DNA from 3 places in the Bacillus sp. ISL-75 genome. Region 2 is predicted to be linked to each of the others. Evidence: riboswitches for the same ligand, from Rfam matches in the RefSeq annotation. Region 2 holds a riboswitch; each other region holds the start of a gene.
The links. Region 2 has a riboswitch for thiamine pyrophosphate ahead of tenI (thiazole tautomerase TenI). Riboswitches for the same ligand answer to the same signal wherever they lie in the genome.
Positions count from the first base shown of each region.

Region 1: linked by a shared signal. The riboswitch ahead of thiC (phosphomethylpyrimidine synthase ThiC) and the one ahead of tenI (thiazole tautomerase TenI) in region 2 are both predicted to bind thiamine pyrophosphate.
Region 3: linked by a shared signal. The riboswitch ahead of tenA (thiaminase II) and the one ahead of tenI (thiazole tautomerase TenI) in region 2 are both predicted to bind thiamine pyrophosphate.

Region 1 covers NZ_JAGGQX010000038.1:6,726-11,985, forward strand. The annotation lists gene J7E63_RS16040 (BMP family lipoprotein) at 1-302, shown strand, start outside; gene J7E63_RS16045 (small acid-soluble spore protein H) at 523-702, shown strand; gene thiC (phosphomethylpyrimidine synthase ThiC) at 795-2,579, opposite strand; TPP riboswitch at 2,722-2,836, opposite strand; gene J7E63_RS16055 (hypothetical protein) at 2,893-3,189, opposite strand; gene J7E63_RS16060 (PQQ-dependent sugar dehydrogenase) at 3,444-4,871, shown strand; gene J7E63_RS16065 (ATP-grasp domain-containing protein) at 5,249-5,260, shown strand, end outside.
Region 2 covers NZ_JAGGQX010000072.1:12,122-17,381, reverse strand. The annotation lists gene J7E63_RS26070 (Na-translocating system protein MpsC family protein) at 1-191, shown strand, start outside; gene J7E63_RS26065 (carbonic anhydrase) at 288-782, shown strand; gene J7E63_RS29885 (CBO0543 family protein) at 1,297-1,761, shown strand; gene J7E63_RS26060 (FbpB family small basic protein) at 2,051-2,182, shown strand; partial or broken gene J7E63_RS26055 (aldehyde dehydrogenase family protein) at 2,184-2,392, shown strand; TPP riboswitch at 2,511-2,619, shown strand; gene tenI (thiazole tautomerase TenI) at 2,715-3,377, shown strand; gene thiO (glycine oxidase ThiO) at 3,352-4,491, shown strand; gene thiS (sulfur carrier protein ThiS) at 4,502-4,705, shown strand; gene J7E63_RS26035 (thiazole synthase) at 4,707-5,260, shown strand, end outside.
Region 3 covers NZ_JAGGQX010000017.1:14,695-19,954, forward strand. The annotation lists partial or broken gene J7E63_RS07295 (RbsD/FucU domain-containing protein) at 1-141, shown strand, start outside; partial or broken gene tnpA (IS200/IS605 family transposase) at 244-603, shown strand; TPP riboswitch at 1,125-1,228, shown strand; gene tenA (thiaminase II) at 1,342-2,025, shown strand; gene J7E63_RS07310 (ECF transporter S component) at 2,025-2,621, shown strand; gene J7E63_RS07315 (ABC transporter ATP-binding protein) at 2,599-4,170, shown strand; gene J7E63_RS07320 (energy-coupling factor transporter transmembrane component T family protein) at 4,167-4,904, shown strand; gene J7E63_RS07325 (glycine betaine uptake BCCT transporter) at 4,992-5,260, opposite strand, start outside.

The DNA.
Region 1 (5,260 bases), on a different contig from region 2:
TTGGTGTAGACCGTGACCAAAACGACATGGGTCCAGACGTGGTTCTTACATCTGCTCTTAAGCACGTTGATGTAGCAGTACAAGATACTTCTAAAAAAGCAATAGCAGGTAATTTCCCTGGTGGAAAGAATATTCTCTACGGATTAGCTGAAGACGGGGTTGGCTTAGCTCCTATTAATGCTAAATCTGCTAACAAAGATGCCATTGATAAAGCAGTTAAAGATTGGACAGATAAAATTAAATCTGGATCTTTAAAAGTTCCTGCAACTCTTGCTGAATTAAAAACATTTAGCGCTAAATAATATGAATTATGAATAAGCGGGTTTGAAACTGCCCGCTTATTCATACAAAAAAGAGAGAAACATGAAAGGATCTTTATCCCTTCTTTTTTCTGTTATGTCGTATTTAACCCAAAATGTACAAAAAAAGGTAATCAAATAACATTATTTCTAAAATAAACGTATAACAAGTAGTTCAAAGGAAATACTTAAAATGGCTTTTATTTAGAAAGGAGGTCGTGACATGGACGTACAACGAGCACAAGAAATTACTAATTCACCGACTATGGCTAATGTAACGTATAACGGAACACGTATCTATATTGAGCATGTAGATCAACAAAACGGGACAACTACAATCCATCCTCTCGATGAACCAAATAATAAACAAAGTGTTTCAGTATCAAGCCTGGTAGAACATTGATTAGGTAAATCTTCTCCGAGTAAAAGCATAGTTTCTATGAAAACATCACTTCAGAGTGGTGTTTTCTAGTTCATACGTATAACCCAAGAAAGTTACTGATATATGCTGCCCCCAGATTGCTTAAACTCCTTAGCTTTTTCCTTCATACCTGTTTCAATAGCTTCCTTCGTATCAAGTTTGTTTTCTTTCGCATAATTACGAATATCTTGAGAGATTCTCATGCTACAAAATTTTGGTCCACACATTGAACAGAAATGTGCTGTTTTTGCACCTTCCGCAGGTAAAGTTTCATCATGATATTCTATCGCTCGTTCAGGATCTAAAGATAAATTAAACTGATCTCTCCAACGGAATTCAAAACGAGCTTTTGATAAGGCATCATCTCTTTTTTGGGCTCCTGGATGTCCTTTTGCCAAATCAGCAGCATGGGCGGCAATTTTGTAAGTAATAACCCCTACACGAACATCCTCTTTATTCGGTAAACCCAAATGTTCTTTAGGCGTTACATAACAAAGCATAGCTGTACCATACCAACCAATCATTGCAGCCCCAATAGCTGATGTAATGTGATCATAACCAGGTGCTATATCAGTCGTAAGAGGTCCAAGTGTGTAGAATGGTGCTTCCTGACACACTTCTAGTTGTTTATCCATATTTTCTTTAATTAGGTGCATAGGTACGTGTCCAGGTCCTTCAACCATTACCTGTACATCATGTTCCCAAGCAATTTTTGTTAGCTCTCCAAGAGTCTCTAATTCTGCAAACTGCGCTTCATCATTGGCATCTGCAATAGACCCTGGACGTAAACCATCCCCTAATGAGAATGCAACATCATAAGACTTCATTATTTCGCAGATTTCTTCAAAGTGAGTATATAAAAAGCTTTCTTTATGGTGGTGTAAACACCATTGTGCCATGATTGATCCACCGCGGGATACAATACCTGTTAACCGTTTTGCGGTTAATGGAACATATCGTAAAAGAACACCAGCATGAATGGTGAAGTAATCAACACCTTGCTCCGCTTGTTCAATCAAGGTATCACGGTAAATTTCCCATGTAAGATCTTCAGCAACACCATTTACTTTTTCAAGTGCTTGATAAATGGGGACGGTGCCGACAGGAACAGCTGAGTTTCGAATAATCCATTCTCGTGTTTTATGAATGTTTTTACCCGTTGATAGATCCATAATATTATCAGCACCCCAACGCGTGGCCCATGTCATTTTTTCAACCTCTTGTTCGATGGATGATGAAACAGCAGAGTTACCGATATTCGCGTTAATTTTAACATGAAAATTACGTCCTATTATCATAGGTTCTGACTCTGGATGATTGATATTAGAAGGAATAATCGCTCGACCTTTTGCAACTTCATCACGCACAAATTCAGGTTTCATATTTTCCCTTATTGCGATAAATTCCATTTCAGGAGTAATAATTCCCTTTTTTGCATAATGAAGCTGTGTCACATTTTTCCCTTTTTTTGCACGTAATGGTTTGCGCTTCAAACCCGGAAACACGTTATGATTGGCACGAGGATCATTTTCATCATTATACCCATTATCTACAGGCTTAATTTCTCGACCTTCATATTCTTCAACATCTGCTCGTTCATGAATCCATGTGCTTCGAATAGCAGGAAGACCTTTTGAAATGTCAACAGAATAATTTAGATCCGTATAAGGACCGCTTGTATCATACACGCGTACTGGAAGGTTTTCCTCTTCACCAAACGTACCTGTTGTCGGGCTTAACTCAATTTCACGCATTGGCACTTTAATGTCGGATCTCGAACCTGTTACATATACTTTTTTACTTCCTGGAAAACTAGACATGATGGAAATATTTTGTTCGTTTAATGATTTCGTTGACATAATAAATCTCTCCTTTTTTTGAATATAAAGGACGAGATACAGAACATAACAAGTGGAAAAGCTTATAAAAGTACATCAAAAAGCCGGGACCATAAATGGTTGGACCCGGCTAATATGTATGCAGAAGTATAGGTGTAGTAAAGATTGTCTATTCTAACTTCCCCACGCTGGTATGATCCAGATCAGGTCCCAAGAGTCAAGAAACTTCATCGTGTTTCTTTCTCAGCCCAACTTATTGGGCTCCCCTAGTTATTTATATTCAATTAGCTATATTATATATGAGTATCGTTTAAAATGAAAGACATAATATTATTTAAAGTGATATAGTCGTTTTAGATAGTTTGACTTCTTCCCAATAATATTGAATAGCCTCTTTCCTAACTACCTCTGGACAATCTATTTCATCATCCCAATGGTCGTAATTGTTTTCTCCATTTACATGATGGATATCCACACTATAATATTTATCTTTGAATTTGAAAATAATTACTACCATCTCGGAATATCCAGCATCATCATTTCCAAGTTCCTGAATAAATTCTATTCCGTAACTTTCATGGTTTTTACGTTCGGCAACAGAATCTAGTATAATTTTTTTAGGAAACTTCATCTTTCTCGCTCCTTCATTTTATAAGTTTACTTCATTATGAAATCACAATTATTGGGTCATTTCAAGTCTAAAAAATTGGCTCTTTTTCCATTCCACCCGTTGTACATTCCAGAGTACCAGGTTGATAGACGATCTCTTCTTCTATTAAAGTAAGCAGGATAGTTGTCAGACTCCCCTGCCCTAATTTGGTACTAATAGAACAGTTCTAATCATATTCTTAAAAAAGAAAACAATTAAGAAGGAGGTAAAGTTAGTTGATAAAAATTAAGGTTAGTTTACGGCCCATTGTAAGCAAGATAAATTTACCCACTATTTTGAAATCAACTATACTTCCGGGTGACTCAATTGAAAGATTATTTATTGCAACCCAGGTAGGAGAGATCTTTTACATAGGAAACTCAAGTTTAAAGACTTTTTTAGATATTCGCCCGCGAGTCATCAAACTAGGTGTTTCTGGTGGTGGATATGATGAACGGGGATTGCTAGGGCTAGCATTTCATCCCGAATTTTATTATAACGGTCTGTTTTATCTTCATTATTCAGTAGCTGGAACACAAGGTCCAGGTGCTCTTCCTGAACCTTTTAATCCTAACCCGTGTGATCCCAGCACTTTAAATCTAAGGTGGATAAATAGAGAAACTCAATATGATCATATTGATACAGTTGAAGAATGGATCTTACAATCGAATGGTCAACCTCAAAAACGACGGACTTTACTTAACTTAAGAAGACCATTTTTAAATCATAATGGTGTCAATAGCTTAAACTTTTCACCTGAAACAGGAAAACTTGTTTTAACAACCGGAGATGGTGGATCAGGCTATGATCCATTTAATTTAAGCCAGAACGATATGGAAATCGCCGGTAAAATCATTGAAATTGATGTAAGTAAGAATACATTTATCAACAATCCACCTATAGTCACACGTTTTAATGAACTTCCTGCAACTATTCAGGAAACGCTCACGGTAATTGCCAAAGGGGTTCGCAATATACCAGGCATTTCATATCAAAAGTTTAATAAACAGTATATCAAATATGTGGGAAATGTCGGACAGGATTTGGTAGAGTCGATTTTTTCATTCGTTCATTATAAACCAATACCGGTTACTCAGCTGATTCAAGCTTCTTTAAGATCCACCGAACCTGACCAAGAAGGATTTATTAACTTTGGCTGGCGAGGGTGGGAAGGGGCTTTTCCTACGTCAATTATAAGGGGCTGTTCTGCAAATCCGACTTTGGATGAGAAAACAATTGCTTATTACAATGAAGCTGTAAACACTTCTGCGAGACGTCTTCAGCCTCTAACTAGTTATTTTCATAAAGATCCCCGCCCCGATAAGTTTGGAGGAACGGCACTTACAGGAGTGCAAGCCTTTATGGGGAATGGAATCCCCAATTTAACGGGAAGTGTTGTGTTTACCGACCTTGCCCGTGTTGAAGAATCTCGACCTCCGGTTAGAGGGGTTTTAGCTTATAGCAGGGTTAGAACAGATGGTAAATTAAATGATTTTAGTGTGATTGAAACCGATTATAATTTTGGGTCTCAATCAGCTTATTATGTTAATTTGGGAACGAATCTGGATCAAACTAGACTATATTTAGGGGTTTATGGCTCTATGAAAGTGACTGATTTTAACCAAGGTACTATTTTTGAAATTGTACCATCTACTACATTTTAAATGCAGATGTATATGGTACAACTGATATTGTTATTGAACTACCCTGTCATTTACTTGAAACGTAAAAGAACAATGGGACTGCTGAAACAGCAGTCCTATTTTTTTTACACGTAAACCCATTCGTTTGTAACTTTTTAAACATCCTACAAATAATACACAAACCCCCCTCTTCCATAACACTGCACCGGTAGTACAATAACACTCCTTTTGTGAACTCAGTACAATTTCTCATTTAATTGTCTTAAGAATCATGACGATTGTCCATACCACTGTGGTCTTATAACAATATAATAAATTGTACTTATCAGTTTATTCGAATAAAACTGGTAAAGCTAAATCCTTCAATAAAAACCCAAAAAGATAGGATGACAAAGCTTATGCAAACCATT
Region 2 (5,260 bases):
AAGAAGGATTGTTATCAGTAAAAGAACATCGCAACAGTTTAGTGGAATCCGGTCTGGATGATTTAAAAGAAATTATCTTAACGATAACAGGGGAAGAAGTAGTAAGTTTTCACACCGATATTAGTACACAAACTGGAGAACGAGTAATGGTCTTTAAGCTTTCCAGTGACCTGCAAAGCAAATTATGTTAAAAACAAAAGGATATGTTCGGACTCGCATTTTTCATATAAGAAAGAGTCAGGAAACTTATTTGGAACAAAATTCAAAACATTTATGGGGTGAATTTGATGTCTAGAGATGAAAAGAAAAAAGTACTATATGTGATTGGAATGGAGCAGAAATTAGAACGATTCATTAAAGAAGAAACCAATGTCAATCCGGAAAACATGATCATCTTACAAACATATCAGCCAGTCGTTTCACACCCCTTCGACGATTTAATGAGGGACATCATTATTGCTGTGTATCAGGATAATGTTGAGGAAATCGTTTTGGTCTCCACAAATGATTATCAAAAGAATACTGGGGATATACTGAACAAAATATATAAAAACAAAGAATTACAGGACAAGATTCAAACATTAGATTATCTTTATAAAAATTGCATGCCGGAATTTCCTGAGGGTACGGTAAGTGTATGGCTACAGGGAGGCAAAACTTTAACGGATAGCGTACAAAAAACTGTCAACATCATACGCAATCATCCGCTGCTGCCGTCACAAGTTAAGGTCAAAGAATTATATATTGATCAGGGGAATGAAAAGCTATCAGAAATTGTCTAAGAAACTATTGCTTATGTATATAATGAAATAAAAGTCTTAATTCCTCCAATTATAGGGATTAAGACTTTTTGTTTTGTATTTTAATTATTGTTACAGTAATTAAACTATTATTGAATTTATTTTGATAGCCAGCTGCTCATACTAACTCATGTGCCTTTTTCACGAATACAGAGGTCTGAATGTATCGACCATAACAGCAAGTTCCTGTGTTTCTTTTTTCCTATACTTGCTTCAATTTTTCCTGGATGTGTAGACCGCTTGGATTGGACAAACAATGATGGATTTACTATAAGTACCAATAAAAGTTTTTTGGATATTGAAGTAATACATAATTTCCTTAGTAACGATTCTTATTGGGTAAAGGGAATTGCTAAAGAATTAGTAGAAGCATCAATCGGGCGCTTTTCCGGAAAGCATTTTTTTTAATGGGTTTTATGCAAATGATAAAATCTTTTATCTTTACTTTGGTTATACTCATTGATAAGCAAAGTAAAGATAGGGGACTATTTTATCTATGGAAAGAATAATATTGTGGTCACTGCTCATAATCGGGATAACCCTATTGTTTTCTAGTTTAAGAAAACCACCAATCAAAAATTGGATTTTAATTTTTTCAGTGGCCTCTTGTTTTTCAACGTTTTTTGGTGTTCTTGTTGTAGAAGAGAAAATGCTCGAATATCCAGTGAGATTTTTAAGTAACTATTTTAGTTCCAGCCTTCTTTATGAAAATCTTCTATTTCCAGTTGTTTGTATTTACTTTTATCAAACGACTTATCGTTCAAGATATCTCAACATTGTTCTACAATGTATTTTGTACACCACTGTTTTAACGATAATTGAGTTTTTTTTTGAAAGATATACCGAATTAATTAAATACCATACATGGACATGGATATACACATTTATAAGCACCTTCCTTCTAATGATGTTCATCCGTTTCCTTATGCAATTGATAAACAGGAATGAAAGATATATTTAAGGAAGAATAGGGCGCAAGAATTGAACAATGATGGACTGTTTCAACAGTCCATTTTTCTTGGTCTTTAATCAGTTAAATGGCAGGTTTGTTCAATAAGAAAGTAGAATATTATGGGTTAATTTGCGGGTGTATTATATATTCATCTTTAATTTATATAATTATGCTAGTCGGTAATTAATTAGGAAAAATAATATTCTAATTAATTTTTCTATTATTTTTAACTAACAGAATTGTTTTATTATTCAGATATGTTATAATAGACCGATCTAAAAAAGAAAAGAGTGTTATAATGCGTAAGCATAAAAAATCATTTGAAGAGTTAATAAAAGAGAATAAGCAAGAATTACTTAAAGATAAACAAGCAATCGAAAAAATTGAAAAGCGTATAGAAAAACGCCATGAGGTTAAAAAGCTAGCTTAATATAGCTAGTTTTTTTATGGCAAGCGAAGCTGTTCGAAAAATTACTTTTACCGGTTCAACAGAGGTAGGTAAGGTACTTGTGAAACAATCTGCAGATACACTTAAGTGTGTTTCAATGGAGATGGGAGGTCATGCACCATTTATATATTTGATGATGCCGACATTGATTTAGCAGTTGAAGGGGCGATAAAAAGTAAATTTACTTCAGCAATCTAACAGACAAGTATGCACGTTCAATTTTGAAAAAGAAAAACATTTGACATTTCTGCCTGAAGTGTTAACATTATCCATGCAGGGAAATCATTACATGACAATTAAATAAATGACGCAATTCCGCTAGAGGTGCCTTTTTAAAGGGCTGAGATTGAAGTACTACTTCGGGACTCTATGAACCTGATCTGGGTAATACCAGCGTAGGGAAGTGGAAAACGGGATATTTGAAGAACGTATGTTTCTATTTCGAATTTTCGACCACTTTCTTACCTAAAGAAAGTGGTTTTTTGTTTTTCACTTTAGGCCTTCGAACTTCGGAATCTGCTTAAAAGGGGGAACGGGTATTTCAACTAGTGTAAAAGATAAAGAGTTACATATTATCTCCAATGGGAGAATGCCAATCGAACAGTTATGTGAAATTGTAAGCGAAATTCATCCATATATAACCGCGATTCATTTGCGGGAAAAACAAAAAACAGCCAAGGAACTTTTCCAAGCCGTCCAACGGTTAACAAATGAAAACATCCCACTATCAAAGATTATCATTAATGACCGAGTCGATGTTGCCTACGTTACAAGGGCTAGAGGAGTTCAATTAGCCTTCCATAGTTTAGATGCAGCGCTTGTGAAAGAAAATTTTCCTCAGCTTTTGCTCGGGAACTCCATCCACTCCTACGAGGAAGGACAACAAGCAAAAGAGAATGGTGCTGATTACGTGCTATATGGCCATGTCTTTCCTTCACAATCAAAACCGGGTAAGACCCCAAAAGGACTAGAGGAATTAGCAAGGCTCACCCAATTAGACATCCCGGTAATAGCCATCGGCGGGATCACACCTGAAAATACGGGGCAGGTACTTCAAGCAGGGTCAAAAGGGATCGCAGTCATGTCAGGAGTTTTAGATGCTCACGATCCATTAGCAGCAGTTAAGGCTTACCTAAATGTATTAAATGGAGATGAACAAAGTGGAAAATTCATTTGATGTGGCCATTATCGGAGGAGGAATTATCGGGTCCTCGATTGCCTATCAGCTCGCAAAAAGGGGAAGAAAAGTCGTCATAATTGAGAAGGAACGAGTCGCTTGCCAAGCGTCCAGTGCGGCTGCCGGAATGTTAGCAGCACAAGCAGAGCTTGAACAAGACGGTCCTTTATTCCAGCTAGCTTTAAAAAGTCAAGCGATGTTTTCAACGCTCGCAAGTGAGTTATTTGAATATACGGGAATTGATATTGAGTATGTGAATAAAGGAATGGTGAAAATTGCCGAAACCGAAGAAATAGCGATTGAAGTAAAAAAACAAGTCACCTTCCAAAAAAAATGGGATCCAACAATAACCTGGCTCGATGCAACGGAAGTTTGTGTGCTGGAACCATCTCTTTCACCAAGTGTAGCTGGAGGGATGTATCTCCCTCAGGATGGGCATGTGCAACCAGCAAAGTTAACACAAGCCTTTGTAAAGTCCGCGGAACATTTTGGTGCCAAAATATATGAAGAGACGGAGGTTCTGTCTTTTGTCTATGAAAACGGTCAAGTTAAAGGGGTAACCACCAGCAAGGGCGTCATCCATTGTGAACAGGTGGTTGTTGCCACTGGAGCTTGGGCGGCGAAATTAATGCAAGAATCAGGAATCGATATTCCTGTGTATCCGGTTAAAGGAGAATGCTTTTCGATTAGAACAGAAAAGCCGATCATCAACGCGACCATTTTCTCCGACAAACGTTGTTATTTAGTACCCAAACGAAATGGGGAAATTTATATAGGTGCGACTGTGATTGAAAATACCTTTGATACTAAGGTAACTCCTGAGGGGATTGCTACATTGATTGAAAGAGCGACTCAATTAGTTCCACAGATTAAGGAGGCAGCATGGGAGCGGGTATGGGCTGGAGTCAGACCGCAGACAGGCGATGGAATCCCATATATGGGCGAACATCCAAGCTGGCGTGGGTTGTTCGTGGCAGCAGGCCATTTTCGAAATGGGATTTTATTAAGCCCGATTACAGGGGAACTAGTTGCGGACCTAGTGTCAGGTAGATTACTAGATCAGGAACTACTCTCTGCTTTTCACCTAGAACGGCACAAAGAAACGGTTAGTTAGGAGGAAAACCATGGAGGTAGTAGTAAATGGCGAGTGGATCCAATTACCAGACCATATCGTATCTGTTTCAGATGTTCTCAATCATTATGACATCCAAGATAAGGTCGTTGTTGTGGAAGTAAACGGTGAAATATTAACCAGGTTAGAGCACCAAAGTACGAGAATATCAGATAAAGATCGAATCGAAATAGTCCATTTTGTAGGAGGCGGTTGACATGTTAAAAATAGGTTCATTATCCTTTCAATCTCGTTTGTTACTTGGTACGGGAAAGTATCCAAGCTTTGAAATCCAAAAGGCAGCAGTGGAAGTGTCGAAAGCTGAAATCCTCACGTTTGCGGTGAGACGTATGAATATTTTTGAACCAAGCCAGCCCAATTTTTTAGAACAGCTCGACACTCAAAAATATAAGCTTCTGCCTAATACTGCTGGAGCAAAAACAGCCGCAGAGGCGGTCCGGATCGCAAAACTAGCGAAAGCTTCAGGACTATGCGATATGATTAAAGTGGAAGTGATTGGCTGCGATCATACCTTGCTTCCTGACCCGATTGAAACCCTTAAAGCAACGGAAGAATTAGTGAAAGAAGGATTTATTGTCCTCCCCTATACATCCGATGACGTGGTTTTAGCTCGAAAGCTCCAAGAAGTGGGCTGTCATGCGGTCATGCCAGGGGCCTCGCCAATTGGTTCCGGTCAAGGGATCATCAATCCTGTTAACCTAGGCTTTATTATCGAGCAAGCTGTCGTACCTGTGATTGTGGATGCTGGTAT
Region 3 (5,260 bases), on a different contig from region 2:
ATTTCCGAGGTCCTTTCAAGGCTTGGTCATACGGATACCATCGTGATTGCTGATTGCGGACTGCCAATCCCGGAAGAAACGATCCGAATTGACCAAAACAAACAACCGCAAGCCCCTTCATTTATGAATGGGGTTAGGTTGTTTATTTATTATATTTTTTAAGAACAAGTGTTCTTTTAAATTGGCATTAGTTGGAAATATTTGATATAATAAGGATATGAAAAGTCTAATTCAATATAAAAGAAAAGTAATAATAATGTAGTATATTCATGCAAATACAATGTGGTTTGGTGCCCTAAATATAGAAGAAGTGTATTGGTGGATGGAGTAGATGAAAGACTTAAATCTATTCTATTAGAGGTTGCAGAAGAGACAAAATCTGAAGTAATCGAAATGGAAATTATGCCAGATCATGTTCATCTACTTGTTGAATGTGATCCTCAATTTGGAATTAATAAACTAATAAGAATGATGAAAGGAAGAAGTTCTCGTTACTTATGCAGCGAATTCCCATGGTTAAAAAGTAGAATTCCTTCTCTATGGACCAATAGCTATTTTATTTCCACTGTTGGCGGAACCACGCTTGATGTTGTAAAACAGTAAATAGAAAATCAAAAAGGAGTGTAAAACCATGGCGTCATCAAAAGAAAGAACGCCCTCTTTTATCGCAACGATTCGATTAAGAACGAATGCTAAGGAAGGAAAGTTGCTTTTGATGTTATCTTAATTTTGTGCCTGTCACGCCCCGAAATTTGTCATAGATTGATAGGGTGTTAGAGGGGGAGAAGTGTTCACGCACTTCTCCTTTTTTTCTTTATTTTATGGCAAATGAGGGAGCTTGAGTGGGGAAATTTAGTTCCGGGGAGTAGTTTATCAGCGGATTTTTGGGAGATATCAGCGAATTGGGCCATTTTATCAGCGGAAGTCGAACTTTTATCAGCGTTTCTAGCGTTTTATCAGCGATTCTGTATCATTCTAGAAATTTACGACATTTTCTGGATAATAATTGGAAATACCTTCAAGTTTCTGTGCATCTATAATTCATTTGGTTTATTTTTATAATTAAGATTTTAATTGATTGACAAGATTAACCATCGAGTGTAGAGTGAAGGTTAAATTAATAGGAAGACCACTAGGGGAGCCGTTTTTTGGCTGAGACGAGAGTTATCTTGGACCCTTTGAACCTGATCTAGTTCATACTAGCGTAGGAAAGTGGAGTTCGTGTATGGATAGATATAATTATTCAGCCGCTCCATTTTTGGGGCGGTTTTTTCGTGCTTGAAAATTCAGCCGCCCCCTACTAGTGTCTTTCCATTAAAACCAATAAGGGGGCAAAATTTTATGAGTTTTTCAGCAGAGTTAAGAAAAGAAGCAGATCCTATTTTCGATGCAATTTTTGAACATCCTTTTGTGCAAGGGATAGCTAATGGGGAATTACAAAAGGAACAATTGATTCATTATGTTAAACAGGACTTTGAGTATTTGAATTCGTTTATTCGCATCTATGGTATAGCGGTTTCGAAGTGTGAGAATCGTGAAGAAATGGATATGTTTAATACGCAGATTTCTTTTATCTTAAACAGTGAAATCCATCCTCATAATAACTTTTGTCAAGTAGCTGGTGTTCCCTACGAGGAATTACAAGGATATCCGTTATCTCCCTCGGCTCTTCATTACACGCGTCATATGCTTACCGTTGCGCACGAAGGTACATTAGGGGAAATTTTAGCTGTGTTGTTGCCATGTCCGTGGACGTATTGGGAAATTGGGAAAAGATTATTAACGGAGGTCAATCCTGATCGTTCTCATCCCTTTTATGATTGGATCAGTTTTTATGGAAATCGTACCGATTCGATTACCACGAAATTTTGTGCCCGTCTTGATGAGTGGGCAAAGACAGCAACAGAGAGAGAAAAGGAAAAGATGAAGGATCATTTCTTAATCAGTTGTCAGCTGGAATATATGTTTTGGGATATGGCCTATAAACTTGAAGAATGGCCTGTGAAAATGGAGGTAGTGAAATGATGACTTGGAAAATGAAAGAAGTCGTTCTTGCTGTGATTCTAGCGGTCGCTTGTGGAGTGATCTATTTAGGATGGTCGACGCTTTGGATTCCCATTTCCGCTCTTGTCGGACCGGTGGGTGCAGGTTTTATGTTTGGAATTTGGGTGATTGCTAGTCCAATAGTGGCGTATATTATTCAAAAACCGGGAGCAGCGCTTATTGCAGAGGTTGCAGCGGCCGCAGTAGAGTTATTAACTGGAAGTCATTTTGGTTTGTCTGCCCTTTTAGTAGGTGTTTTTCAAGGGATTGGTGCAGAAATCGCATTCGCAATATTCGGATATAAACGTTATAACCTATTTACTTTAATGCTATCAGGGGCTTTTGCTGCGATTGGCAGCATGATTTATAACTTAATCGCCAACGGTTTAGGTTATTACTCGATGAAAGTATTTTTTACAACATTAGGAATTCATGTTATCAGCGGAATAATTCTCGGTGGACTGTTAGCGAAGGTCATTGTTGATGCACTTGCAAAAACAGGTGTGTTAGAACAATATGAACTGATGAAGGAAAAAAGGAAAAGGGAAAACGTCGATGGACATGTTTCTGGGATGTAAGGATCTTTCGATTCGATTTTATAATCGCTCTGAAAAAATACTCAGTCATATTACTTTATCCATCAATCAAGGCGAGAAAGTATTAATATTAGGGCCTAGTGGGAGCGGGAAATCGACGTTGATTTCCGCTCTTTCAGGTATTATCCCTGAGCATTTGGAGGCAGAGGTAAGTGGCGAAGTATTCTGCAGGAAAGATGCCGGTGTGATGTTTCAAGATCCTGATTCGCAATTTTGCATGCTTCATGTCGATGAAGAAATTGCGTTTAGTCTCGAAAACCGATCGATTCCGCGCAACGAAATGGACCCCATCATAGCTGAGTTGATGGATAAAGTAGGGCTGATGGTCGATAAGAAAACACCCATTGAAACTCTTTCAGGTGGGATGAAACAACGATTGGCGTTAGCTTGTTTACTGGCATTAGAACCAGAAGTCATCTTCTTTGATGAACCAACAGCCCAGCTAGATCCTGCAGGCCGGAATGAGATATTTGTTTTATTGAATCAATTAGCCCAAAAGACAAACCATACGATGGTATTTGTCGAACATGTCCTAGATGGCTGCATCGAATGGATGGATCGAGTCATTATCCTGAATGAGTATGGGAGTATTATCGGAGATGGTCAGCCGAAAGAAATGCTCCTGAATTTTAAAAATGAAATGAAAGAAGCGGGTATTTGGCGCCCTAAGTTGTTTCCAGAAAAGTGGGAGGAAGTGGTTCGAAATGACGCGCATCCTCTTTCTATTAAACTTGCTAATCTGAAAAAAACCAAACCGCTCAAGGATGGCGAGATTTTACTCCGCACCGAACATGTTGAAATTGGCTATGGGAAGAAGACCATCGTGAGCGATATTGATATAAAAATTCATAAAGGGGAATGGATTTCCATCGTCGGAGAAAATGGAAGCGGGAAAAGTACCTTCTTAAAAAGTCTGATCCGATTGGAGCCTATTAAAAAAGGGGAAATTTACTTTCAAGATAAGGAACTAAAAAAATGGTCCGAACGAGAATTATATGAAAAAGCAGGCTTTGTTTTTCAAAATCCAGAGCTTCAATTCATTACGGATACTGTCTTTGAGGAAGTTGCCTTTGGCGGCCGGCAACGAAATTGGCCCGAAGAGCTGATTCATACCAAAACCAACCAATTGTTAGAGGAGTTTGGATTGGAATCGCATCAAAATGCTCATCCATTTACCCTAAGTCTAGGACAAAAACGGCGGTTAAGTGTGGCGACGATGTTATTGTTTGATCAAGATTTATTATTGCTTGATGAACCAACATTCGGTCAGGATGAAAAAACAGCAAACGAACTGATTCAACGCTTAAAGGAGCGGCAGGACCAGGGAACAACGATTGTCATGGTCACCCACGATATGGATTTGGTGGATGGTTATTCTGATAAGGTCATTCTCTTTAACAAAGGAAAAGTAACTTATCAAGGGACCCCCTATGGGTTATTTTCTGATTCAAATATTTTCTGTGAAAGTGCGTTAATTCCCCCCCTCCATTACCAGTTGATGCATGCACGAAAGAAGGGTGTTTTGGTATGAAGGCTAACGATTCATTCCTAGCGACTCTCAATCCTGCTTGTAAACTGCTTTCTCATATGATCGTTATGTTTCTTCTAATGGCGATCTCTAATCCAATGGTGACTTTTTTGATCTGGTTACTTGCTGTATTGATCGGTATTTTTTTAGGCGGATGGAGAATGACTTACCTTCTGAAAAGGCTTCTGCCTTATTTAGGTTTTTTCATTCTTGTATTTTGGATGATGGCCGCGTTTGGAGAAGGGGAAGAAACGATTTGGAAATGGGCCTGGTTCCATATTACGCAAGAGAGCATGAATCATGGCTTAACAATCGGTTTGCGGATGTTAGCGTTTGTTACGTTTGGATTATTATTCACCTCTACCACAGACATCACTTTGTTCATCATGAGTTTAATTCATCAATGTAAACTTTCACCTAAATGGGCGTATGGGCTATTAGCGGGGTTCCGCTTTATCCCACTATTCCAATCTGAACTAAACCAAATGAAGACGGCTCATAAAGTCAGAGGTTACAAGCAAAAAAATAGTTGGAAAGCTTTTATGAGGTACTCTTTACCGCTGTTTACTCAAGGAATTAGAAAATCAGAACGAATGGCGATCGCAATGGAAGCGCGTGGATTTACGGGCACAAGAGACAGAACATATTATCAAACAACTAAAATAGTATCGAAAGATTGGGTCTATTTACTTTCTTTGGTAATTGTTGTATTGGGGATTATTATTTTTATGAAATGAAGTGGGAGTTAGGTGACAGCTCAGCCATAAACAAAAAATCTTCCTGATCCATAACCCAATCAGGAAGATTTTTGTTTTAATAGCCTTTTAAGAATGTTGCACACTTCTTTTATTACCTCTTTGTAAGTCGACTTCACCTTTTAAACCTTTGAGTAATGAGAAGCACATGACGATCATGATAATGGCAAAAGGTAGAGCGGCTGCGATCGAAGCAGTTTGCAATACGTTTAAACCGCCAGCTAAAAGTAATACAGCAGCCAAAGCAGATTGAATGACACCCCATGTCATTTTAATTTTATTCGAAGGATTTAATGTGCCACCTTCACTAAGCATCCCCAATACAAAGGTGGCTGTAT